2 regions of the Proteiniclasticum sp. genome follow, and region 1 is predicted to be linked to the other one. Evidence: riboswitches for the same ligand, from Rfam matches in the RefSeq annotation. Region 1 holds a riboswitch; the other holds the start of a gene.
What was found. Region 1 has a riboswitch for S-adenosylmethionine ahead of metK (methionine adenosyltransferase). Riboswitches for the same ligand answer to the same signal wherever they lie in the genome.
Positions count from the first base shown of each region.

Region 1 (8,777 bases):
CTCCGGAAGCGAAGAAAATTCTGCTTCGGGAATACGGTTATAATGAAAATCGGGAAGCTGAGGAAATACTTGATGGTGATGTGGTGAAAGCGGATTATATCATCACCATGACAGAAGCACAGAAAATGGAAATCAGAAGGCGATACGGCGGGGAAAAGGTATTTACGCTTAAAGAGCTTGCCGGCGAAACAGGGGACGTTATGGACCCTTACGGCATGGAAGAAGAAGTATATATCAGAACGTTCAGTGAAATCAGAACACTGATCCAGAGTATACAAGATTTTGAAAAGTTCAGGAGGTAAACATGAAGATTGCAATTGGTTCTGACCATGGCGGCATCACGCTGAAAGAAACGGTGAAGGAACATCTCGAGAAGAAAGGATATGAGGTCAGGGATTTCGGTACATATACCCGAGAGTCCTGTGATTATCCGGATATCTCGGAAAAGGTCGCACTAAGTATTGCAGATAAAAGTCAGGATTTAGGTATCCTTATCTGCGGAACAGGTATCGGTATCGGGATTGCGGCAAACAAGATCAGAGGAATCCGTGCAGCCCTTTGTCATGATACATTCAGTGCACATGCGACAAGAGAACACAATGATGCCAATATACTGACCATGGGCGAGAGGGTAATCGGACCTTCATTGGCTCTTGACATCGTTGATACGTTTTTGACTACGAAGTTTGAAGGCGGAAGACATCAGACAAGAATCGATAAGATCACATCACTGGAAGAGAAATATATAGAAGTTGAGGAGGAAAAATAATGGGTAGAGTAATAGAAATCAATCATCCGCTGGTACTGCACAAACTGGCGATCATCAGAGACAAGAACACGGGGTCCAAAGAGTTCAGAGAGGTGGTAGAAGAAATTTCCACACTTATGGCTTATGAGGTGACCAGAGACTTGCCGATGGAGGATATTGATATTGAAACACCAGTTGCGATTGCCCACTGCAAGACAATCACAGGAAAGAAGCTTGCCATCGTTCCGATCTTAAGAGCGGGTATCGGTATGGTTGATGGTATGCTTAAGCTCGTTCCTGCTGCCAAGGTCGGACACATCGGTCTTTACAGAGATGAGAGCACACTACAGCCTGTAGAATACTTCTGCAAACTTCCAAAGGACATCGAAGAAAGAGACGTAATCGTAGTTGATCCTATGCTTGCAACTGGCGGATCTGCAGTTGATGCGATCCATATGCTGAAGAAAAGAGGAGCGAAGTCCATCAAGTTTGTCGGCCTTGTTGCTGCTCCAGAAGGAATCAAGGTTCTATCAGAAACACATCCGGATGTGGATATTTTCATCGCTTCAATCGATGAAAAACTGAATGAGCACGGCTACATCGTTCCAGGACTTGGAGATGCCGGAGATAGACTTTTCGGAACTAAATAATCAGATGATGATGGTGCAGACTGCGAAAACTGATTTCGGAGTCTGCATTTTTTCAGGATCTGTTCCAGATAATCGGTAACAGGTGAATTTCAATCATCCATGAGTCTCATAGGCAATCTTTTTCAAAGGGAAAATCAGGAACGTTTTCTGTTCCTGAAAATGCACTCAGTGATAAAAAAACAGAAATATTTTTTTGGAAAAACCCTTGAAATATCATCGTCCAGGCTATATACTAGTCTTTGTCAGTTCATTTGCTGGTGTGGCTCAATGGTAGAGCAGCTGATTTGTAATCAGCAGGTTGATGGTTCGATTCCGTTCACCAGCTCCACATTTCAGGAGGAGTACCCAAGTGGCCAAAGGGGGCAGACTGTAAATCTGTTGCAAGTTGCTTCAGTGGTTCGAATCCACTCTCCTCCACCATTTTTTCCGATGAAATACCTTAGCGAATGTTATTGACAAAACCCTAAGACTGTTGTAATATAAAAAAGCAGTTGTACACAAATAGGGAGGAGTACCCAAGTGGCCAAAGGGGGCAGACTGTAAATCTGTTGCAAGTTGCTTCAGTGGTTCGAATCCACTCTCCTCCACCACAAAGACACAATTGTTACAATTGATGTCTTTTTTTATGGAATTAAAATTGAATACTCTTATCAAGAGAGGTGGAGGGAAAGGGCCCTGTGAAACCCGGCAACCTGTAGCAATACGTGGTGCCAATTCCTGCAGCATTACGCTGCGAGATAAGAGAGATGTAGAACTTTGACACACCTCTTCTTATTGTGAAGAGGTTTTTTGTTGTGTAAAAATAAGGAGGAGAAAATGAAAAGATTATTTACTTCAGAATCAGTAACAGAAGGACATCCGGATAAAATCTGTGACCAGATTTCAGATGCCATACTGGACAGCATACTGGAACAGGATCCTAAGGCGAGAGTTGCCTGTGAGACAGCGGTGACAACAGGTATGGTGATGGTGATGGGGGAAATCACTACAGACTGCTATGTGGATATTCCTAAAATCGTAAGAAAGACGGTCACTGAAATCGGATATGTTCGTGCCAAGTTCGGATTTGATGCCGAGACATGCGCTGTACTGACTTCTATTGATGAACAGTCACCAGATATCGCTCAGGGAGTTAACGCTTCTCTTGAAACCCGTGAGGGTGACCATGATGCAATGCTGCAGACAGGAGCAGGAGATCAGGGGATGATGTTCGGTTTTGCTACAAACGAAACTGAAGATTATATGCCGATGCCTGTGAATTTTGCGCATAAGCTGGCAAGAAGACTTGCTGAAGTCAGAAAAAATGAGCTTCTGCCATACTTAAGACCTGATGGCAAGACTCAGGTGACCATTGAATATGATGAGGATGATAAGCCTGTTAGAGTGGACACCATCGTCGTCTCCACACAGCACAGTTCTATCGTGACACAGGAAGAAATCAGAAGAGACATCATCGAAAATGTCATTAAGGCTGTAATTCCTGTAGAACTCATGGATGAAGAGACGAAGATATTCGTGAATCCGACTGGACAGTTCATTGTTGGTGGACCGCAGGGTGACTCTGGTCTTACAGGAAGAAAGATTATTGTCGATACTTATGGCGGATACGGCAGACACGGCGGCGGTGCTTTCTCAGGAAAGGATCCGACAAAGGTTGACCGTTCAGCGGCATATGCTGCAAGATGGGTTGCAAAGAATCTGGTGGCAGCAGGTGTTGCCGATAAACTGGAAGTTCAGCTGTCCTATGCTATTGGTGTGGCTAAACCGATTTCGGTTGAGGTATTCACTTTTGGAACAGAGAAAATCTCACACGAGAGCATCATCGAAATCATCAATAAGGTGTTTGACCTCAGACCTGGTGCTATCATAAGAGACCTTGATCTGAGAAGACCGATCTACAGACAGATTGCTGCATATGGACACTTTGGAAGAAATGATCTCGATCTGACATGGGAAAAGCTTGATAAGGTCGATGAGATCAGAGCGCTGCTCAGCTAGTATATAGATAAACCTGAATCAGAAATTTAAGAATCATAAAAGTCCTGCAACCAGATATCAAATTCTGGCTGCAGGACTTTTAAATTTATCTGTTCTTTAGGTTACCTTACTTCACGTCGATCAGCAGGCTGATTCTGAGGTGATCGAAATTCAGTTCATCACCGGTCTCTCTTCTTGCGGAGAGTTCCAGTAGTGTGATTTTTACACTGATTTCCTCATTTTCCAGCAGGATAACAGCATCTTCCGGATTGAGAATGCCTTTTTCCATCTGTCCTTCATGTTTCTCTACGATTGCGAGAATATCATCACTTAGTTCTTCTTGAAGGATCAGCTCATCTTTAAGGGTGATTTTAAGGTTCGTTATATCGGTGAGTTCTATTTTCATGTCCTGGAAGGTTACAGATTCTGTATAGTTGTTCAGCATAAACAGGTAATCAAAACCTGATACTTCTGATGCGGATTCATTCTGGTCGGTAAACAGGTTGATGTATTCCATATTGGGGTTACCGTAATGATCCTCACGCTCGAATCCGAAGGTGTCCTTGAAATCCGAGTAAGCATATCCTGAATCGAGATGTCTGATTTTATCCAGGTCTCTTGACTCAAAATAAGAAACGATACTTGAGATATTCTTGCGGTCTTCTTCTGAAACATTGGTTCCCGGTACGACTTCGCCTGACACCAGCATATTGTTTCTTTCGAGCAATGTCGAGAAGCGCTGATTCTGACTGAAGTTAGAAACACTGAATGCGGACAGGGGACCAAATATGGATATCACAGCAAGGATCGATAGACTTACTGGAAGGAAAATATTATTGAGCTTCTTCTTGATGATGAAGTACAGCATAGCAGTGAGTACCCATAGGCCAAGAAGAACCACGAGATAGCGGTTTTCTGTCACGCCATATTGGTATATTCTCTTTGCGATGGAAACAAACATCATGGCAAGGATGGGAAGCAGTATTCTTGGAAACCAGGTTCTAAAGAGTCTTGCCAGCTGATTTTCATGGAGTATTGGTGTAATGAAGAAGATTACCGCGGCTGAAACCACTGAATACCAGAGAACCAGATTGGAAACCAGTCCGCGTGGCCATTCCTGAGTCACAAGAATCTTGATGAAGTAAACATAAAGGATTCCGGTATAAATGGTGATCAGCGGAATGACGATATAAAGCAGAAGAACTTTGAGGGCTTTGGAATAGAGATGCTCATCAAGGTTCTCTTCTTTTCTTGGGAGCTTCGAGAGGAACATCAGTGCGCCGAATATGAAGGTGACAACAAGGAAGAAATAGAAGAACCACTTACCGTCTATATCGGCATCAAACAGAGCGTTGATGGTGAAAATGATTGCCGAGATTCCGAAGTACAGTACACCGGAATAGAGAATAGTGATAAACAGTCCGTTAAAAACACGTACGACATAATGCTCATAATTTTCTGTGAGCTTCAGTCTCAGTGTATAGAATATGGCGATGATGAGGATGAGCAGTGTTCCCACAAAACGTACAGTACTTACCATATTCATCTCTTCTGTATAAAATATGTAGTAGAGCACCATAACGGCCAGGGCAGGTACCACTGTAATGAGCAGTGCCGGTTTATCCGGCCAGAATCTCTCAGCCAGATGTTTCAGAGAAATGCTTAGGAGCATTCCGATGGCTGTGACCATAGCCATTCTTCGTAGAGTGTCCGTTTCGTAGATACCCTGAATATTTCTTTCGTTTTGAGTAATGAGCAGTCCCATGAGAATAAATGATAAAATTGCTGTTACAGGGAAACGGAGAAAGCTGTCTCCAAGGCCTGAAAATTGTTCTTTGATTCTTTCTGTCAGTTTCATGATCGAGAAAACATCTTATATGATGTTTTCTGTTCACCTCCTTGTATAATAAGGATTTCTTTATCTGATTGTATTATGTCTTAGCTACATTTTAGTATCAAAATCATGTCAGGAGTATTACTTACAGAAAACTTCATAATGATTTAAACAAAGTCTGATCGAAAACATGCGGATTTCAGCATATATAAAAGGACACCATTCACGGGAATGATGTCCTTTTCAGATATTTTTCTAGATGAACTGTCTGCCTTCAATATAAACATGGAGAACTTCCAGGTTTTCGGAAAGAACAAGAAGATCAGCATCATAATTCAGTGCAATCTTACCTTTCGTCTTTTCAGCGCCGATAAATTTAGCACCGTTTAATGAAGCCATCTTAATGACTTCATGAAGAGGAATATCGGTATGCTCAAACACATTCTTCACTGCTTTGTCCATGGTCAGAATGGAACCGGCCAGAGCGCCTGAAGTGAGTCTTGCCGCACCTTCTTTGGAAATGACATCCTGTCCGCCGAGTGAATAGATACCGTCGGGCATTCCGCAGGCCATCATGGCATCGGTGACCAGCAGCACTTTATCCGTGGATTTGGCTTTGTAGGCGATACGAAGTGAGGGATAGCTGACATGAATGCCGTCGGATATGGTCTCAGTGGAAATATCTGTGTCAAATATTGCACCGACAACTCCGGGCTGTCTATGAGTAAATGGAGTCATGGCATTGAACAGATGGGTGGAATGATTACATCCAGCTCTTATGCCTTTCATCGCCTCTTCATAGGTAGCCACAGTATGGCCGATGGATACGTTGATATCATTTTTTCTCAGGAATGGAATGAGCTCAAGTGCACCTTCCACTTCAGGCGCCATGGTGATATTCTTGATGAGGTCAAGATCTTCACCCACCATTTCTCTGAAAGATTCAAGTGTGGGTCTGATGACGAAGTTGGGGTTCTGTGCACCGATAGCCCCTTCACTGATGAAGGGTCCCTCCAGATGTACACCGCCTATGGATGCTCCACTTACTTTACCTTTTGCCTCTTTTGCCGCTTCCACAGCCTTTCTGATTTCTCTTACGTCCACGGTCATTGTTGTGGGTAGGAAGGTTGTTGTCCCATGCTTTGCTACGGTTGTTGATATGGCTTCCAGAGCTTCAAAGCTTGCCTCCATGGTGTCGTGATTACCCGCTCCATGGATATGGATGTCGACAAAACCGGGTGAAAGATATCTTCCGTTACCTTCTATAACTTCATCTCCTGAAAAATCAGGACTGAAACTGATGATTTTTCCGTCTCTTGTCTGTACTGACATCACTTCAATACGATCAGGAAAAATCACTTTAAAATCTTTGAATATCATTTTTTGCACCTCTTTACTATTTCAGTCTGCTGAGCAGATTTCTTCTTCTTCTATTATACAGCAAATCGGAAAAATAAATTAATCAAAATGAATAGATTATTTGCAGGTATATATAATAAACCATGTCAGGAAATGTGGAAACCCAAAGCCTTTTAGATTATCATATAACTAGAGATTAACGTTAAGAAAGAATGCAGGGAGTAGTTATGGAAAATTTAGAAGGTGTTGTACGCGACATCATATTTCAGAATGAAGAAAATGCCTTTTGTATTTTCAGAATAGAAGATGACAAGGATATTCATATCGCATTGGGTACATTTCCATTCATATCAGTAGGCCAGACACTTATTCTGCACGGAGACTGGGTAACCCATGCAACCTTCGGCAGACAGTTCAAATGCGAAAACTATGAGGAGGTTATGCCTAATTCTTTAAAAGGAATCGAGAAATATCTGTCTTCTGGAACCATATCAGGCATAGGGCCCATTACCGCGAAAAAACTCGTCGATAAATTCGGCAGTGACATTTTCAGTATCATCGAGAATGATACTAAGCGTCTGATGGAACTTGAAGGGATAGGAGAGAAGAAAATCAAGCTCATCTACGATTCATACATCAAAGGCCGTGAAGTGAAGAATATCATGGTCTTCCTTCAGAGTTACGGTGTTACACCGAAACAGGCGCTGAAAATCTATAGGGTATTCGGAAATGAAGCGGTGTCAAAAGTCAGAGAGAATCCGTATGTGCTTTCGGAAGAGGTTCCAAGCATCGGATTTAAGACCGCTGATGGAATCGCTCGAAATCTGGGCATCGAAATTGACTCACCTTTCCGGATTCAGAGCGGAATCAGGCATATCGTCAATGAGTACTGCGCTCAAGGGAGCACTTTTATTCCTAGACCCGTTCTTCTGGAAAAGGGGAGAATGACTCTTGAAGTTCCTGAGGAGCTTATCGAAGAAAATATCATGCACAGTGTGATGACGAACAAACTTGCCATGGAGATCGTCGGGGATGTGGAGGGAATCTTTTCCCTTCCATATCTCTATGCTGAAGTTTCGGTCACGAAAATGATGCTCACGCTTGCGCTGAATGAAGTGGATGATCTCAAAATCCCTGTGGAAGAATACATCAGAGATTTTGAAAAAGAGAATATGATTGAATTCCATGATAAACAGATCGAAGCTATTGTAGGGGCTGTAAACAATGGAATTGAAATCATTACTGGTGGGCCGGGCACAGGTAAAACGACAATCATCAAATGCATACTTGAGATTTTTGACCGGGCTGGGAAAAAAGTTCTTATGGGTGCACCAACAGGAAGAGCGGCAAAAAGAATGTCTGAGGCTACAGGCAGAGAATCCAAGACGATACATAGACTGATTGAACTTGGTGTATCCACAGAGGATGAAGAGGTTTTATTTGATGAGGATAACACTTTAAACTGCGATGTGGTGATTATTGATGAAGCTTCCATGATTGATGTCATGCTGATGAATAATCTGTTGAAAGCGATCAAACCTCATACAAGACTGATTCTTGTGGGAGATGCGGATCAGCTCCCTTCTGTCGGTGCGGGGCGGGTGCTGGAAGATCTTATCGACAGTACAGCCTTCAAGGTGGTAAAGCTGCAGTTCATCTACAGACAGGGAAAAGAATCCTTTATCACAACCAACGCACATAGGATCAACACCGGTGAAATGCCTCAGCTCAATAATAAAGGAAGTGATTTTTTCTTTATCAGCGGAGACAGCAATGAGGATTCACTGAGCAAGATCGTTGAACTGGTTACTTCGAGACTGCCAAAATTCAATAAAAACTGGGATAGAATCAGAGACTTCCAGATCCTGACACCAATGCGCAAAGGAGAGCTTGGTGTTTATAATCTCAACCAGGTTCTTCAGATGGCTCTGAATCCCAACCGCAAAAAGTATGACTTTACTGAGTTTCAGGTCGGTGATAAAGTTATGCAGACCAAAAACAATTATATGATTAAATGGAAAAAAATAAAAAGAGCGCATGGAGAACCGCCGGAAGGGCAGGGTATATTCAACGGAGATATCGGATATGTGACGGAAATCAATACTGAGGACAACATCGTATCTGTTCTGTTTGATGAAGATAAGATCGTCGAATTTGAATCTTCTGAACTGGATGAACTGGAGATGGCTTATGCTGTCACAATTCATAA
Region 1 covers NZ_DAMBTF010000006.1:84,369-93,145, reverse strand. Annotated here, with positions in the region: gene RTX25_RS04950 (low molecular weight protein arginine phosphatase) at 1-302, shown strand, start outside; gene rpiB (ribose 5-phosphate isomerase B) at 305-769, shown strand; gene upp (uracil phosphoribosyltransferase) at 769-1,398, shown strand; tRNA gene RTX25_RS04935 (tRNA-Thr) at 1,652-1,726, shown strand; tRNA gene RTX25_RS04930 (tRNA-Tyr) at 1,734-1,818, shown strand; tRNA gene RTX25_RS04925 (tRNA-Tyr) at 1,904-1,988, shown strand; SAM riboswitch class I at 2,043-2,142, shown strand; gene metK (methionine adenosyltransferase) at 2,215-3,396, shown strand; gene RTX25_RS04915 (DUF4153 domain-containing protein) at 3,503-5,233, opposite strand; gene nagA (N-acetylglucosamine-6-phosphate deacetylase) at 5,465-6,589, opposite strand; gene RTX25_RS04905 (ATP-dependent RecD-like DNA helicase) at 6,796-8,777, shown strand, end outside.

Region 2 (8,777 bases), on a different contig from region 1:
TTTTCGGTGATATCGAGAACTGAAGCCACTTCTGTATCCTTGAGTTTGATGAGACCGTTTGAAGCCAGAAGTTTCAGTGCTCTGGATCCGTTTGTTGCATCATTTGGAATGGCGATGGAAGCCCCATCTGCCAGTTCTTCAAGAGAAGTGATCTTATCAGAATAGAGACCCATAGGCTCTATATGAACCTTTACCGTCCATGTCAAACCAAGATTCTCATTTGCGTTCATTTCTTCGAGATAAGGAATATGCTGGAAGAAATTGGCATCCAGCTGACCTTCGGACAAGGCTTTGTTTGGTAGAACATAATCATTAAAAATGGTCACTTCCAGATCATAGCCAAGTTCCTTGAGGTCTTCTCTCACATTTTCCAGTATTTCAGCATGAGGAACTGCAGAGGCTCCGACTGTAAGTTTTTCGGTAGTCCCGTCAGAACTTCCGCATCCTGCAAGAACGCCTAGTGATAGTACCAGTGATGTTATCAGTGCTGTAATTTTTTTCATATAAATCATCCTCTCGTTTGTTATTATTTGTTTATTAACTGTTTTCTGTTTCTGTACTGATTTCCAGATTCTATTCAGAATATATTTAGTGCAATTTGTTAAAAGAATAACCATATCACTTTACTTTACTTCTGCAGAGCAGGGCTTAACGCAGAAGAATCTTGTAAATCTGATTGCCGATGGACTGTATACCCTGTACAACCAGAAAGATCATGATGACGATAATGAACATAATGGTATCTTCCCATCTGTAGTAACCGTAGTTGATGGCTACCGCTCCGAGACCACCGCCTCCTATGATTCCTGCCATGGCGGAATAGCCGACGATATTGATGAAGATGTTCGTTATTCCCTGTACCAGATTCGGCAGAGCTTCCACCAGCATGACCTTGAATATGATCTGGCTGTTTTTTGCACCGAATGATTTGGCAGCTTCTATGATTCCCGGGTCCACAGTGTCAAGGGATCCTTCAATGATTCTGGCAGCAAATGGCGTTGCAGCTATGGTCAGAGGAACAATGGCTGCAGTCGTCCCGATGGAGGTGCCCACAATAAATCTTGATAATGGAAACAGAAGGAACATCAGTATGATGAATGGGAAACTTCTGAAAACGTTGATGATAAAATCAAGTGAATTATATAAGGAAGGTTTAGGTTTGAGTCCCTTTTCCTTTGTATAGACCAGCACGATGGCTACGAAGAAACCGAATATTATAGAAAGTACGCCTGAAACACTGATCATAAGCAGGGATTCGAGTAGGGCTTTGATGTATCCATCAATATTCATGACTAATCACCTCCACATTAAGACCTCTACCGATAAGATACTGTTCGATCTTATCTTTATCCTCTGGCCTGACATTGATGACAAGACTGCCAAGAACATTTCCGCTGAAATTTTCAAGTTTCCCCCATACTATGGAAAAATCTACTGAGAGATCCTTGCTCATATTTGTGATGACGGTCTGATTGCTGAATTCTTTCGTAAAGAAAATCCTGATATTCGTTCCTTTCGGCAGGATCTCCAGTTCATCTTCTCCAATGAGTTTTTTCAGGCTTTTTGCGGGATTGAGAAACAGATCCTCCACCTTGCCTAGTGCTGCAACTTTTCCGCCTTCCATCACTGCAACTTTCTGACAGATGTCTTTGACGACTTCCATCTGGTGTGTGACGACGACTAACGTGAGGCCAAGTTCTCTGTTGATTTTCTTTAACAGTGCAAGTATCTCTTTAGTTGTATTGGGATCCAGTGCGGAAGTTGCCTCATCGCACAGGAGTATCTCAGGATCAAGAGCAAGTGCTCTTGCTATAGCTACCCTCTGCTTTTCTCCCCCTGACAGAGATCTGGGTTTGCTGTTGTATTTATCTTTCAAACCCACTAGATCGAGAAGCTCTTTCGCTCTTGCTTTCAGTATTTTTTTGTCATATCCCCAGATTTCCATAGGGAGAGTCACATTTTCCAGTGCTGATTTCTGATTGAGAAGGTTGAAGTTCTGAAAAATCATGCTCACTTTTTTTCTCAGCTGACGAACGCCGTCCTCGTCAAGGGATCTTATACTGACCCCGTCAATAAGGATATCTCCGGAATTGACCGGTTCAAGTGCATTTATGCATCTTAGGAGAGTCGACTTCCCCACTCCGCTTCTTCCAACGATCCCAAAGATCTCACCTTTTTCGATACTGAAAGAAACATCCTTGATTACGGACAGATCCCTGTACTGTTTCACCAGATTTATAATTTCGATCACTCAATTCACCTCACGTGCTTTTTTGATGGTACCTCAAAAAAGACAAAATAAAATCGCCTAAGAATAAACTTAGACGAATGAAATCCAAAAGTTTATTCTCATCTTTCAGCATGCTCATGCTGCAGGAATTGGCACCATATACTTGCGTATTGGTTGCCGGGTTTCACAGGGCCTTTCCCTCCACCTCTCTAGATAAGAAAATATTAATATTCGGTTGTTTTTATAGTACCACGTTAAATAATGTTGTCAATCAGCTAAGGGAACAGTTTATGAGTATGATTTATGTAAAGGTTTAAAATATTATATTCTGCCAATATCACTACGATAATAAAGGTTTTCATTGCCAACTTTCTGAAGGTATCCGTAGACATTATTCTGAATCTCCTCTTCTGTTCCTCTGGAAACAACCGACAGCACACGTCCAGAACGGGACAGAATGTCATTTCCCTCAAGTCTGCTCGAATAGGAAAAGATCTCTATTGCGTCAGGATTCTGGTCGAAAAAATCGGTAATGACGATATCTTCCTGTGAGGATAAGGGATAGCACTTTGAAGACAGGACGACACAGAGAGCGCTCTCATTGGAGCAGATCACATCTTCTTCTATAAGGCACCCGTCGAGAGTTTTCATGAATATCGTGTTCAGATCACAGCTCAGTGTTTCCAGAAGACTCTGGGTTTCCGGATCGCCGAATCTCAGGTTGTATTCTAAAAGATAAGAACCTTTGTCTGTCAGCATGAGTCCGAAGAAGATGACTCCTTTAAATCTCATGTTCTCGGCAATCAGCCCTTCCAGAGTATTTTTCATGATATTCTCTCTGAAGTCAGCCTGAATTTCTTCTGTGTAATATGGATTAGGTGTCAGGCTGCCCATCCCACCTGTATTAAGTCCGGTTTCTCCTTCTCCGATTTTCTTGTGGTCCATGGTCGAATTTAAAGGAATGATTCTCTCCCCGTCAAATAGTGTAATGATGGAAGCCTCTTTTCCTTCAAGATATTCCTCTATGACAATCTTTCTTGATGCCTCGTGGAATTTTCCGTTTTCCATATATTCTTCAATGGTCTTAATAGCATCTCCTAGGGAGTGGATAATCTCAACTCCTTTACCTGAAGCCAGTCCATCGGCTTTGATGACGATGGGATACCGGCAGGAAGAGACATATGACCTTGCCTTCTGACTGTCTGTAAAAACCTGATATTGAGCTGTTCGTATTCCATACTTCTTCATAAAATCTTTCGCAAAGGATTTTGACCCTTCAAGAATAGCACAGGCTTTTTGCGGTCCGATGATTCTGAGTCCGGATTCCAAAAAGAGATCCACAATACCTTCCATCAGGTCGGCTTCTGGTCCGACTACGGTATAGTCGATATGATTCTGAAGCGCGAAATCCCGTAAGAAGAAATGACTTTCTTTAGGGATATTCATGCATTTTTCAAGTCTCTGTGTCCCACCGTTACCTGGCGAAACATACACTTCTTTAACCTGATCTGACTTTGCAAGCTTGGCTGCGATGGCATGTTCTCTTGCGCCTTCACCTACGATGAGTATTTTCATCTTTCTCCTCCTAGTGTTTAAAATGTCTCACGGAAGTAAATACCATGGAGATGCCTGTCTCATTGCACAGGTCAACGGACTCCTGATCTCTTAGCGAGCCGCCAGGCTGGATGATTGCACGGATACCTGCATCAGCCGACGCCTTGACCACATCACTGAAAGGAAAGAATGCGTCGGAAGCAAGAACAGATCCTTTACCCTTTGCTTTCTCAAGTGCAGATAAAGCCGCATCGATACGGTTCACCTGTCCTCCTCCGATGCCTAAAGTCATGCGGTCATTGGTGACCACGATGGCATTGGACTTGACATACTTCACCACTTTAAAGGCGAACTCCAGCTCTTTCATTTCCATTTCTTCCGGTGATTTTACGGTGACTACCCTGTAATCCGAGACGGTTCCTTTATCTTCATCCTGTACCAGCATCAGACCATCAAGGGAAACGTAGGCTTTCAGGGCATCCGGTTTTTTCTGACACCTGATGATTCTCAGGTTCTTCTTCTTCTTCAGAATTTCAAGTGCTTCATCGGTAAAGCCAGGTGCCATCACGACTTCAAGAAAAATCTCGTTCATTTTCTCTGCAGTGCTTTTTCCTATCTCGCAGTTCAGCGCAACGATTCCACCGAAGATGGATATTCTGTCTCCGTCGTAAGCTTTGGAATATGCTTCAAAATCATCTTTACCGATGGCGACACCGCACGGGGTGTTGTGCTTCAGTGCACAGCAGCAAGGCTCGTCGAATTCCGAAACGACCTTCCAGGCGATGTCCAGATCCTTGTAGTTGTTATAGGAGAGCGCTTTTCCCCAGAGAATCTCAATTTCGTTCAATGCACCTGTTTCATCGAGGGACTCATAAACAGAAGCGTTCTGATGAGGGTTTTCCCCGTATCTAAGCTCGCTCTTTTTCCGGTAGGACAAACTGAGATATCTTTTCTCATGCTCTTCAAGGAGAAAGTTGGATACTGAGCTGTCGTATGCTGCCATAAGATTGAAAACATTGCCGGCCAGCCTTCTCCTTAAATTCAGCTTCTCGCTATCGGTTCCTTTTCTTGATATGTGCATGAAATCCTCGTAGTCTTCTGGAACGGACAGTGCATAGACAAAACCGAAATTTTTGGCTGCAGCCCTAAGCATTGCAGGTCCGCCGATATCGATGAACTCAATCTGGTCGTTGAATGGAAGATCTTCCTTCAGCTTATCCGAGAACGGATACAGATTGACACATACGATGTCGATTCCTGTAATGGAAGCTTCCGTTATCTGTCTGATGTCCATTTCATGATCACGTCTGTACAGGATCCCACCATGAACTGCAGGATGAAGTGTCTTTACTCTGCCATCAAGCATTTCCTGAAACCCGGTGAGATCCTCAACTTTTCTTGGATGAAATCCGTTCTCTTCAAGATAGGCGTAGGTTCCACCTGTTGACACCATCTCTATGCCTTCTTCATGGAAGAACTGGGCGAGCTCCTTAAGCCCTGTTTTGTCGTAAACACTGATCAGTGCTCTCATCATTATTATCCTCCTTTGCAATCAGCCTGATTGCGTCAATCAAAGCGCCTTTTTCGATGTCTGATACAAGATGCATGACCTCTTCCGGTCCTTCTGCACTTTTTATTCCGATGATGCGCTTAAGAATGTAGGCGCCTCCATCTATGATTTCATTGACATAATGAACGGTACATCCGGAAATGGGCATTCCGCTGTCGTATACTGCCTTATGGACCCTTAGTCCGTACATTCCTTTACCCCCGAACTTCGGGAGCAGTGAGGGATGCAGATTGATCATCTTATTTTCCATTTCTTTTAGAATTCTGCCCTCGAGGATGGAAAGAAAACCAGCCAGAACCACAAGGTCGAGATCTTTGACGCTTTTGAGGATATCATCCGACAAGGAAGAACTTCTTTCCATAACAAGGTAAGGGATTCCGTGCTCTTTTGCATAGTCTAAACCCCGGCAGCCACGGTCAGAAATAACAAGGACCACCTCATAAAGATCATCTGCAGCAGAATCTCTTAGGATAGATTGAAGAGTTGTTCCTGTACCTGATATGAGAACAGCTATCTTAAACATATTTGCCCTTCTCCTTCGTCAATGTAACCTAGGGTCACAGGATCTTCCCCCCGAGACTTGAGATGATGCTTAAAGCGCTCAGCGATGCCTTTATCGATACAGAAAACAAAACCGATCCCTGTATTGAATGTGTTGTAGAGGGTGTCTTCTGCTACTCCACGTTCCATGAGCAACCTGTATACATCAGGAAGGCTGTAACTGTCTTTTAGTATATTGATTCTCAGCTTATCTGAGGCAAGCATTCTGGGTATATTCTCGATGAATCCTCCTCCGGTGATATGGGCCATACCGCTGATCTCGAAGTGATCCAGAGCATCAAGTACGACATCGGTATAGATTCTGGTAGGGGTCAGAAGATATTCGCCGATGGTCATGCTTTCGTATGGCTCATCGAAATCCTGAAAGATTTTCCTGAGGAGTGAATAGCCGTTGGAGTGGAAACCTGATGAAGGTAGTCCTATGAGAACATCTCCTGATCTGATCTTATCTCCGGTCACGATTCTGTCCTTCTCCGCAACACCGACCGCAAATCCTGCGATATCGTACTCCCCATTTTCATAGAATCCAGGCATTTCAGCTGTTTCTCCGCCGATAAGAGATAAGCCTCCTGCAATGCACCCGTCAGCGACTCCCTTGACAAGTTCAGAGGAGACTTCTGAATCCAGCTTTCCGCATGCGATATAATCCAGAAAAAACAAAGGCTTTGCCCCATGGCATAGGATGTCGTTCACGCACATGGCTACACAGTCGATTCCGACGGTATCGTACTTCTTCGTATCGAAAGCGATCTTAAGTTTTGTACCAACGCCGTCAGTTCCGGAAATCAGAACAGGTTTTCTGTACCCTTCAGGTATTTCCATCATGCCCGCAAAAGAACCTAAATGATTGAGCACAAGAGGACTGAGTGTCTTCTTCGCATATTCTCTGATTTTTTCTACAGACTTATAACCTTCGTGGATATCCACTCCTGCCGATCTGTAATCGATCATAATCTGAACACCTCCATAAATTCATTTGGTGCCCCTAAGGGATATACTCCCGTAAAGCATCCCGTGCAGAATGACGTTCCGCCAAGTGACGAGCTCAGTCCATCAAAGGTAAGGTACTCAAGAGATGTGCTTCCGATGTAATCGCTGATTTCATCCTTAGTCATCTTGGATGCGATGAGGGTATCTCTATAAGGTGTATCGATTCCAAAATAACAGGGGAACATGACCATTGGTGATGAGACTCTGAAGTGCACTTCCTTTGCGCCTGCTCTGTATAGAAGGTCCACCAGATATTTCGATGTCGTTCCTCGAACGATGGAATCATCGATCAGCACAACCCGTTTACCGGCAACCACTTCTTTCTGTGCATTGAGTTTCAGTGATACAGCCTTCTCTCTTGCTTTCTGTGATGGTGTGATGAAACTTCTTCCGATGTATTTGTTCTTGGAAAATCCGATATCAAACGGAATTCCTGAGGCTCTTGAATATCCGATGGCTGCAGCAAGACCTGAATCCGGAACGCCTATGATGACATCAGCTTCAACAGGAGCCTCTTTGTAGAGCATCTCCCCAGTCCTGATACGTAGTGAATGTACACTCATGGAGTCGATGATGGAATCAGGCCTTGCAAAGTAGATGTATTCAAAAGAACAGGTCTGTCTTTTGGTTTTTTCTGAATAGACATAGGAGATGACTTCTCCGTTTTCTATGATGACCATTTCTCCAGGCTGGATGTCCCGCACAAGAGTTCCGCCGACGGTGTCGATGGCGCAGCTTTCAGAAGCAAGGATAAAATCGTCTCCTCTTTTTCCAAGAACCAGCGGCCTTATTCCGTAAGCATCTCTTATGCCGATGAGTTTAGTGCCGAATGCAATGACCAGCGCGAAGCTTCCCTTTACCGTCTGAATCGCATCAAGGACAGCCTGTTCCAGACCTTTGTGGATGCTTCTCGAAATCAGATTGACGATCACTTCAGAATCTGTATCGGTCTGAAAAATCACACCGCTGTCTTCAAGAAGTCCACGGATGACATCGGTATTGATGAGTGTACCGTTGTGGGCGACCGCCATGGAACCGAACTTGCTTCTGGCGGTCAGAGGCTGTGCATTCAGAACATTAGAATCTCCTTTTGTAGAGTATCGCACGTGTCCTACAGCAATATTGCCTTCCAGTTCTTCTAGATCCGTCTGCGTTATAGCCTGAGAAACAAGGCCCATCTTCTTTCTTACCTGCATCTCACCATCATTGATGGAGGCGATTCCGGCGCTTTCCTGACCTCTGTGCTGAAGTGCAAAGAGTCCGTCATAGACGTCGTAGGAAGCCTGGCTGTCTTTCGTATAGATTCCGAAAACCCCGCATTCTTCTTTGAATTTATCGATGATCTCTATCATGACTCACCCTTTTTCATTCTGCTGATTACCTCGGTATAAGCACCTTTGACATCACTGAGATTTCTTCTGAATCTGTCTTTATCCATTTTCTCTCCTGTTTTTTCATCCCATAGTCTGCAGGTATCCGGACTGATCTCATCAGCAAGAAGGATATTGCCGTCACTGTCCTTACCGAATTCAAGTTTGAAGTCCACCAGTCTAAGACCCAGTTTACCGAAGAAGGAAATGAGAAGCTCATTGATTCTTGCGGTCTCTGAATAGATCGTTTTAAGTTCGTCAAAGCTTGACAGGCCAAGAGCAACCGCGTGGGTATCATTAATGAGCGGATCACCGTACTCATCATTTTTGTAACAGATTTCGAATATGGTCGTCTGAAGCGCCTGACCCTCGGGTACGCCAAGCCTTTTGGAAAATGAACCTGCAGCGACGTTTCTCACGATGACTTCAAGCGGAATGATGGTCACCTTTTTCACCAGCTGTTCTCTTTCGGACAGTGTACGGATAAAATGTGTACGGATTC
Region 2 covers NZ_DAMBTF010000014.1:65,161-73,937, forward strand. Annotated here, with positions in the region: gene RTX25_RS09360 (MetQ/NlpA family ABC transporter substrate-binding protein) at 1-503, opposite strand, end outside; gene RTX25_RS09365 (methionine ABC transporter permease) at 649-1,290, opposite strand; gene RTX25_RS09370 (methionine ABC transporter ATP-binding protein) at 1,280-2,251, opposite strand; SAM riboswitch class I at 2,347-2,450, opposite strand; gene purD (phosphoribosylamine--glycine ligase) at 2,552-3,805, opposite strand; gene purH (bifunctional phosphoribosylaminoimidazolecarboxamide formyltransferase/IMP cyclohydrolase) at 3,816-5,321, opposite strand; gene RTX25_RS09385 (formyltransferase family protein) at 5,275-5,877, opposite strand; gene purM (phosphoribosylformylglycinamidine cyclo-ligase) at 5,865-6,866, opposite strand; gene purF (amidophosphoribosyltransferase) at 6,863-8,257, opposite strand; gene purC (phosphoribosylaminoimidazolesuccinocarboxamide synthase) at 8,254-8,777, opposite strand, start outside.
Region 2: another riboswitch for S-adenosylmethionine. It lies ahead of RTX25_RS09370 (methionine ABC transporter ATP-binding protein); the one in region 1 lies ahead of metK (methionine adenosyltransferase).